DNA from 3 places in the Lysinibacillus sp. FSL K6-0075 genome. Region 1 is predicted to be linked to each of the others. Evidence: riboswitches for the same ligand, from Rfam matches in the RefSeq annotation. Region 1 holds a riboswitch; each other region holds the start of a gene.

Region 1 (3,175 bases):
AATTTTAACGCCTGAGAAAATGGCTGGATAGGCATGAGGCCATTCCAGCTTCCAAAAGGTTTGTGCCTTGGTAGCACCGATCATGGCAAAATAATGCTTTAATTCAGGGGCCGTTTGCCTAAATCCATCCATCGCTGCAATGACAATTGGGAAAAAGCACACGAGGCAAATAATAATGAGCTTCGGTAATAAGCCAAAGCCAAACCAAATAATAAGCAATGGTGCCAAGACAAGAATGGGAACATTTTGCGACATAATAAGAATTGGATAAAACAACTCCCGAATGAATGTAAAACGATGCAACACAATCGACACCGTTAGACCACAAGCAATGCCAATGGCCAGACCTAGTAAGGCTAATTGCACCGTAGCAAATACATGTGGTAGAAAGGTTTGATACGACTGAAAGGCTTCCGACAAAATACTACTTGGCGCAGGTAATAACCAATGTGGAACTTCAGCAAAATGCACGATTAGTTCCCATATGAATAAGAGGAAGGCGATAAAAATTATCGTCCTTCCCTTTTGCAATGCACGTTTCATTACTGATATTTCTCCGTTAATGTATCCATCGTAATACCCTTTGGCTGATATAAAATTTTCACTTGTGTAATAACATTAATGGCACCAAGCTCGATCATCTTCTCATTCATTTTTTCAATGATTTGGAGCAATGTAGAAAGCTCGCCTTCCATCGTTGTTTCCAATGGATGTACCTCATATTTCACGCCAGAAGCATCGATCACAGCAATCGCTGCATCCACATAAGGTATAACATCTTCATATTTCTCTGTCTTTGGTATGATTTGCACACTGATTAATGAATTTGCCATCTTAATTGGCCTCCTTTTTAGGTAAGAAATCATTTGTAAAGGCTTGTTTCGCATCAAACTCGCCCTCTAGTACATGATTGCTAGACATCCATTTTGCATAGTTTTCCCACACAGAAAGCTTTTGCTCTCCCCATTGCTTGGCATCATCCTGATATTTATCTGCCAGCCATTCCTGACTTTTATGCACTAGCTCTTTATCTAAATCTGGAGCTGCTTCGATTAAAATATCAGCCGCTTCACTTGGGTTTTCTATTGCGTATTCATAGCCTTTTGATGTAGCTGCAACAAAGGCTTTGACAACATCAGGGTTGTCCTGTAGCATTTTTTCATTCGTAGCTAGAACAGGTGTATAGTAATCCAATTGATCACTATAATCCGTTAGATACAGCATATTAATCTTTTCCCCACGCAGCTCAGCTTCAATCCCAGTCCATGCATAATAAATCCAAGCAAAATCAATGTCTTTTTCCATCATTGTGAAGAAATCTAAATCCCCTGCATTGACGATATCTAGCTTATTGATATCTGCCTTTTCTGTTTGCATTAATGATTGGAGAACGGCTTGCTCTAATGGCGCACCCCAACCACCATAAGTTTTACCTTCAAAATCCTTTGGCGATGTAATGCCTTTTGATGCAATAGAAGCAAAGCCAGATGTATTATGCTGAATAATCGCTGCGATAGAGACCAGCGGCACATCTTGTACACGCGCCTGTGTAATGCCTTCCTGATAGCTCACGCCAAACTCTGCCTTTCCAGAAGCAACAAGCTGATCTGCGCCCGCCTCACCAGGCATAATTATCTCAACATCTAAGCCCTGTTCCTCAAAATAACCGAGTTTTTTTGCGACATACAGACCTGTATGATTCGTATTCGGTGTCCAATCCAGTACCACAGACACCTTTTTCAGCTTGTCAGTCGCCTGCTTGTCCTCTTTTTCACTACAGCCCACTAAAGTCAAAAGTGCTGCCAATAGAATAAATAACCATTTTTTCATGCGAAAGCCTCCCAGTTTGTAATATGAAAGTGTTCATGAATGAATGTTGTCACCAGAAGAAAGCGTATACAAGGTTTTCAAGCTATCGCCTGAAAACATAAAAAAACGCCTAGGATTCCTCCCAGACGTATTACAATCATTCTTCAAAACTTTGCTTTTTTGAATAGATGTTCCCTACGCTGGTACGAGCCAAATCAGGTTCAAAGGGTCAGCGTCTATCGGACACAATCTCAGCTAGCAACTACTAGCCCCCCTACATTCTTTCGCTATGAACTTTTCGATGATTATTATACCCATAGTTACACTTAAATGACAAGGTGCTATTTTTGAATAGCGATTGTATTCAAGACAAAAGCCCAGCTCTCCTAAGAGACTGGGCATGATATTAGCTAGGTTTCTGTTCTTTTTTGGCTGTTAATACATGGGAAATCGCCCCATCTGTTGCAATATCCACTTTAAACGAACCGTTGGAATGGCGATCTGCACGAGACAATGCTTGTACAGCAATTACCTCTTGAACGCCTTTTTCGGTTTCAATCACAACCTGCTCCTCGTCTGTCGCTTGTATAACTGCTACAATTCGGTGAGGATTTGCTTTTAACTCTGTTAATACTTTTAGTCCACGTTTTGCACGACTTGCTACTTCAACTTCAGCGACATTCATTTTCTTCACGGCTCCACGCTGTGTCACAATCACTACATATTGTGTAACATCAGGCTGTAGCACATTGACACCAACTAAGGCTTCTCCATCTTTTAGCGTGATCCCTTTCACACCGCCTGTTTTCACACCTGTAACGGGTAGTTCCTCCATCGGGAAACGAATCGCATAGGCTGTATCCGTTGTTAGCATCAGTTCTACATCATCCGTCACAAACGATGCATAGATCATCGCATCACCAGCCTTGACGTTCATCGTTTTAATTGGCTTTGAATAACGTGTTACCGCATAGTCTGCGAGTGGTGAGCGCTTAATTTGACCATCTTTTGTGGCTGTGAAGACATACGTATTTGGCTGTTCAAATGTTTCGAAGCCATAAACCGCAATAATCGATTCATCTTCCCCTGTTGGGACAATACTGGAAATATGCTGGCCCAGGTCCTTCCAGCGTATGTCAGGAAGCTCATGAACAGGCTGATAAATATAATTACCACGATTTGTGAACAGCAATAGATGGTGCTGTGTATTTAAGTTTGCTTCATACAATAAATAATCCGAATCCTTCATGGCAAAATCTTGCCCATTTGAAGCGGCATGAGAACGTGTCGATGTACGTTTAATATAACCGTCCTTCGTCACTGTCACGACAACCTCTTCACTTGGCACAAGGACATCTAATGTAAT
Region 2 (3,175 bases), 1.7 Mb from region 1:
TAGCTTTGCATCTAGATATTGTCATCTATCATGCACAACTTTATATTGTTTTATCGAAAAACAAGCCATGAAAGTGTACTTTTTATATTACATAACCTTCACTCAGTATTTCTGATGCCGCTATATCATCGCTAGGATTTATAGCCAACCTTTATGTCATTACAGACTAACTCACATTTTTTTATTCTCTCTACATAAGCGAAGTTCATCCATTGTTGTTGCAACTTAGGAGCTATAAAATTTTCCACCTCCCATTCTACAGCTTCATTTTCATCCATTTTTATTACAAAAATGGATTATTTCGCAATTCGTAGATGCCCGGACGAAAACTTTTGTGGAAAACCATTCTAAATATAGAACCAGTTCTACAATCTTAACTATTAGCCAAGCAATAATTCTTTATGATAGACTGTACTATATTTGATTACAAAAAAAGGGGGTTCATTCGATGACCCAGCAGAAGTCCAATAAGGCGGCTTTGTATATTTTAATGTTTAATATGTTTATCGCAATGGGGAGTATTGGCATAATTATTCCTGTCATGCCGGAGTATTTAAAAATATTTGGTGCAGCAGGACAAGTTCTAGGTATGCTAATTGCAACGTTCGCCTTAGCTCAATTCGTATTTTCTCCTATTGCTGGGAACCTTTCCGATCAGTACGGTCGAAAAAATTTAATTATTTTCGGTCTCATCGTGACAGGTCTTGCACAAATCGGTTTTGGCCTTGCTACAGATGTATGGATGCTCTTTTTAGCACGCTTTTTAGGTGGCCTAGGTTCCGCTTTTGTCGCACCTCCTATTATGGCTTTTGTCGCTGACGTCACAACCTATGAAGAACGCGGGAAAGGGATGGGGATGTTGGGTGCTGCCATGTCTCTTGGTTTTATGATAGGGCCAGGAATCGGTGGTTTCTTAGCAAAGGTTAGCTTACATTTTCCATTTTACACTGCTGGAGCTGCAGCCATCCTAGCTTCTATTTTATCTTACTTTTTATTACCATCTACCAAACCAAACACTGCACAAAAGAAGCAAAAGCAAGACAATCTGGCGAAGCAAATGGCTCGTTCCATACATATGCCTTATTTTGTAATGCTTATCATTATGCTGGTGTTCTCATTCGGAATTGCAAACTTCCAAACGACATTGTCATTATTTGTGACAGAAAAGTTTAATTACACACCTGTGGACATAGCAATTATATTAGTTGTCGGTGGTGCTTTTGGGGTAGTTGTACAAATGTTTATTATTACACCACTATTCAATCGCTTCGGTGAAATGAAGGTAGTCCTTGTCAATTTATTTATTGCATCTGTTGCTATTTTCTTCATATTATTTGTTTCTGGCTTTGCCCTTATATTAGTTGTAGCAACGATTTTCTCTACAGCAACGACATTAATTCGTCCAGCTGTTAATACACTCATCTCAAAGCTTGCAGAGAAAGAACAAGGATTCGCTGCGGGCTTGAATAATGCCTATATGAGTCTTGGTAATATGATTGGACCCGCTTTGGCTGGTTTATTATTTGACTGGAATATGAATAGTCCATATATTTTCGGATCGATCATATTATTAGCTTGCTTCTTCCTTGCACTCATCTGGACATTGAAAAAAGCACCTCATTTAATGCATCCCGATACAAAATAGTCTGAAAAATCATTGACTATTTTTAGCAGTATGTTACATTAATGTTGGTCAACGAAATTGAATGATTTTAACCACTAGGGGAGTCTTTAAAAGGCTGAGACGTATATGGTAATATACGGACCCTTTGAACCTGATCTAGTTCACACTAGCGGAGGGAAGTGGCGCTACTTGCTGTTGTCACTATATACACGCAAGGCCGCTTCCTATTGTTTAAAGGGAGCGGCCTTTTTATTTTTCCTCACGAACTTTATCAAAAGGAGTGAACTTTATGTCAATTCGTAAATTAACAGTCATGGCTTTATTAGTAGCTATTGCTGTTGCAGGCTCTACTTTCGTATCTATCCCAACAGGAATCGCACGTGCTTACCCCGTTCAGCATGCTATTAATGTGATAGGAGCCATTATACTTGGACCCGTACCAACAGTAATAGTTGCCTTTGTCACTGCCGTCATTCGAATCCTTACCGGAACAGGCTCTCTATTAGCTATCCCTGGTAGTGTCATTGGCGCGTTCTGTGCGGCCCTTGCCTATAAATATAGCAATAAAATGTGGTTAGCTGGCATCGGAGAAGTTGTGGGAACTGGCATTCTTGCTTCACTTATTGCCGTACCTTATGCAAAATTATTCATGGGAACATCTGTAGCAGCATTCTTCTTCCTACCTGCCTTTTTAACATCAAGTACAATCGGCGCCATTCTAGGTGTTATGGTTGCTAGCAGCTTGCGTAAAACGGAGCTAGTAAAGAGGTTTAATTCTTCTCTTTATTGAGGGGGGTGGCCAAGATTGGAGCGCTTTTCTTCCTTCTATGAGCGGCGATGGCCTTGGTTGGAGCGCTTTCCGTCTCCTTATGAGCGGCGATAGCTCAACTTAGAGCGCCTTCCATCTCCTTAGGAGCGGCTGCGACTCAATTTAGAGCGCCTTTCTTCTCTTTAGGAGCGGCAGGGACTCAACTTAGAGCGCTTTTCTTCTCCTTAGGAGCGGCTGCGGCTCTATTTAGAGCGTCTTTCATCTCCTTACGAGCGGCTGCGACTCAATTTAGAGCGCCTTCCTTCTCCTTACGAGCGGCTGCGGCTCTATTTAGAGCACCTTCCTTCTCCTTACGAGCGGCATTGACTCAACTTAGAGCGCTTTCTATCTCTTTATGAGCAAAGCTCCCACTTTTTAGATCATCTTGCCACTCTCTACAAAGGGGACAACTCTCTATTCAAACAATACAAAAAAGCAGTGCAAAATCTAATATTTTGCACTGCTTCCACTATTTTAAGATCGTTTTTTCATACCTTTTAATAACTGTGCCACATTTGTGTCTTCTGCCTGTATAGGTTTTTCCTCAACCAGCGGTTCTTTCTTCCTCGCATTCGTTAGGAAGTTCCAACCAAAACGTCTTATGGTAATATCCATAAAGAATAAAAGCATACTTGCTAAGAGAAGCCATGTAGCAATATTTTGTCGATCCGCTCCTTTTGTTGTAAAGTCTCGGAATACATCTTGTGGTTCCTTTAAAACCGCGCCTCCTGTTTGTTGAGTTA
Region 3 (3,175 bases), 1.6 Mb from region 1:
AGATTTAGTGTTGATGGAAGCAAGGGTAGAACAGCATCGTATTTCCTATGAGGAAGCATTTAAACGTTTGCAACAGATGAATGGCTTTGCACAAGCATGCCAGGGCTTTATTGAAAAGGTAGAAGAAATAGCGAGAGAGCTTCAATTACTTGAACAGGAAGCAGGGCGAGTAAAGGAACTCTATGGATTATTAAATGGACAAAACGCGAAAAAGCTATCCTTTGAGCGTTATATACAAATTAATTATTTAGATCAAATTACAGAAGCTGCCAATATACGGCTGTATCATTTATCAAACGGTCAATTTGAGCTCAGACGCTCAGATAGATTGGAAAAGCATGCAAAGCAGAGTGGACTTGGTCTTGATGTTTATGATGCCTATACGGATCAATTACGAGATGTTAAAACATTATCAGGAGGCGAAAAATTTAATGCTTCGCTAAGTCTTGCTTTGGGAATGGCAGATGTGATTCAAAGCTTCCAAGGTAATATTCATATTGAAACGATGTTTATTGATGAAGGCTTTGGTTCACTCGATGAGGAATCACTAAATAAGGCAATTGATACATTAATTGATTTACAGGATTCTGGTCGTATGATTGGCGTTATTTCTCATGTACCTGAATTGAAATCTGCGATGCCAGCAGTTTTACATGTAGAAAAAACATTGAATGGACATAGTCAAACACATTTTGAAGTGAAATAAAACGAAGGCGTATTTCCGAAAAAAAGGAATACGCCTTCGTTTTATTTTTTTCGAGGTGTGGCTGTAGGCGTTGTTCCCTTTTTTGCAGCCATTACTTTTCTGACGATAGGAATAACAATCGGTGCTAACTTTACGGCGGTTTTCACAACGTTTGATACTTTCATCCAAAAACAGCTCCTTTTACAATTACTACTACCTGTTTCTCTTAAAAATAAAACATTAACGGATAACGCGAACAGCCTGAATAATATTCCAGATCACAATACCAAGTGAGACGAGGGCATAGATGGCGAATGAAGCAAACCAAATAATCATCACTGTATTATTACTGGAGGTTGGATCTAAACTAAATGTGGAAAAAACAAAGACAATAAAGAACAGGATGCCAAAAACAAAAGGAATTAAATGAGAGACAAGTGCACGAATCGAATGTTTTTTTACATCACTATCTTTTGTCACAATGTACACAATTAATGGAACGATGAAAGGGGCGAAGAAAATACTAAGATAACTAAAGGCAGCTAAAATTTTTTGATTCTCCATAGTTGTACCTCCTTTTTTAATATTTACGCATGAATAATAGCAAAGTTTCAAAAAAATAATGTATGGAAGAGGTTGTAATCCTCCTATCCTTTGCGTACAATGAAAATGTTCAAATAAATTCAGATGTAACGACCACAAGGGGAGCTGATGATGTCAGCTGAGACTGGGCACGTAATGCCTTGACTCTTCGAACCTGTAAGTTAACGCTTGCGTAGGGATGTGGATAGAAACCGACACTTGTACGATGTGAGGCTCTGTCCTGGCATCGTTTTTTTCATTCTTGGGGGAAAATGGTGTCAGAAAGAGACATATCAGTGCATTTCTATTCCTGCTCTTGTATCCTACATCGGAACAAAGGAGAGAATATGTATGGACAAAAAAAGACTGTTAATGCTAGTGGAGATTGCGATATTTGCAGCGATTGGGCTAGTACTTGATCAGGTATCCTTTAAAGTATGGGCACAAGGTGGCTCAGTTAGTCTTGTCATGGTACCTATTATGTTAATCGCGTTTCGTTGGGGCCTAGTAGCTGGGCTAACAACGGGACTACTTGTGGGTGTTATGCAAACAATGTTTGGTTCCTATATCGTGCACTGGCTACAAGGATTACTAGATTATGGTGTTGCTTTTACAGTTGTAGGATTAGCGGCAGTTGTACGTGGACCAGTGTTGGACGCTGCTAAACATATGAACAAAACAAAAATGGCACTTTATATTATAATAGGTACCGTTTTCGCAGGCTTCTTACGATACGCGGCACATACAATTGCTGGTGCTGTATTTTTTGCAGAATATGCTGGCGATCAAAATGCTTGGATCTATTCCATCATCTATAACGGTACATATATGCTACCAGCAACTATATTAACGGCAATCGTTGGTGTTCTTTTATTCACAGCCGCTCCACAATTAATGCAAAGAAAAGCTTAATGCAAGTCCCTTCACATGAGTGGGGGGACTTTTTTATTGTGAATAGCTCTTTTAGCACTTTGCAAAGTAGGAAAGCATACAATATTTAAAGCGTTTATCGTTATACGCATAAAAAGTTATGTTATATTAAAGAATAGATATTAGATGAAAGGGACGTTATAGATGATTGTAAAAACACAAGAAGAGATTGAAGCTTTTAAAAAAATAGGACGCATTTGTGCTGAAATTCGCGAAGCGATGAAAGCTGCAACAAAACCAGGTGTTACAACACTTGAACTAGACGAAATTGCTGGCCGCATGTTTGCGGAGGCAGGCGCTATTTCTGGACCGAAGGGAGAATATGATTTCCCTGGGTATACATGTATTAGTGTCAATGAAGAAGTGGCGCATGGTATTCCAGGAAAGCGTGTTATTCAAGAAGGAGATATTGTGAATATTGATGTTTCTGGCTCCTTAAACGGCTACTTTGCTGACACAGGTATCTCATTTGTTGTTGGTGAAGGCTATGAAGACAAAGAAAAGCTATGCCGTGTTGCCAAAAGTGCCTTTGATCGAGCAATGACAAAGGTAAAGGCTGGATCTAAATTAAATCAAATTGGTAAAGCAGTTGAACGTGAGGCGAATGCTAATGACTTAACTGTTATTATGAATTTAACAGGTCATGGCTTAGGTAAATCTTTACATGATGAGCCAAATCATATTTTAAACTATTATGATGCATGGGATTCTACCATTATGAAAGAAGGTATGGTGCTTGCGGTTGAGCCATTTATCTCAGCAAAAGCAGAGCATATTGTAGAAGCTGGTGATGGCTGGACATTCGTGACACCTGATAAATCACTTGTAGCTCAAATCGAACATTCAGTCATTGTGACAAAGGATAAACCAATTATCCTAACGTCATTAGACGAAGAATAGGATATAATGAAAAATCCTGCTAACCAATTTATTTTTGGTAGGCAGGATTTTTTTTAATAAATAAAATGCCAACAAAGA

What was found. A riboswitch is a leader RNA that binds a small molecule or an ion and turns the genes downstream of it on or off. The one in region 1 is predicted to bind thiamine pyrophosphate.
Region 2: another riboswitch for thiamine pyrophosphate. It lies ahead of thiW (energy coupling factor transporter S component ThiW); the one in region 1 lies ahead of MHB65_RS12920 (ABC transporter substrate-binding protein).
Region 3: another riboswitch for thiamine pyrophosphate. It lies ahead of thiT (energy-coupled thiamine transporter ThiT); the one in region 1 lies ahead of MHB65_RS12920 (ABC transporter substrate-binding protein).

Annotation. Positions count from the first base shown of each region.
Region 1 is NZ_CP151947.1:2,626,367-2,629,541, forward strand. Features, by position in the region: gene MHB65_RS12910 (ABC transporter permease) at 1-543, opposite strand, end outside; gene MHB65_RS12915 (thiamine-binding protein) at 543-833, opposite strand; gene MHB65_RS12920 (ABC transporter substrate-binding protein) at 835-1,830, opposite strand; TPP riboswitch at 1,985-2,095, opposite strand; gene parC (DNA topoisomerase IV subunit A) at 2,216-3,175, opposite strand, start outside.
Region 2 is NZ_CP151947.1:900,458-903,632, reverse strand. Features, by position in the region: gene MHB65_RS04160 (MFS transporter) at 449-1,645, shown strand; TPP riboswitch at 1,712-1,819, shown strand; gene thiW (energy coupling factor transporter S component ThiW) at 1,914-2,414, shown strand; gene MHB65_RS04150 (VWA domain-containing protein) at 2,907-3,175, opposite strand, start outside.
Region 3 is NZ_CP151947.1:4,241,677-4,244,851, reverse strand. Features, by position in the region: gene MHB65_RS21240 (SMC family ATPase) at 1-706, shown strand, start outside; gene MHB65_RS21235 (hypothetical protein) at 748-870, opposite strand; gene MHB65_RS21230 (DUF4870 domain-containing protein) at 926-1,249, opposite strand; TPP riboswitch at 1,377-1,484, shown strand; gene thiT (energy-coupled thiamine transporter ThiT) at 1,619-2,179, shown strand; gene map (type I methionyl aminopeptidase) at 2,342-3,097, shown strand; gene MHB65_RS21215 (hypothetical protein) at 3,126-3,175, opposite strand, start outside.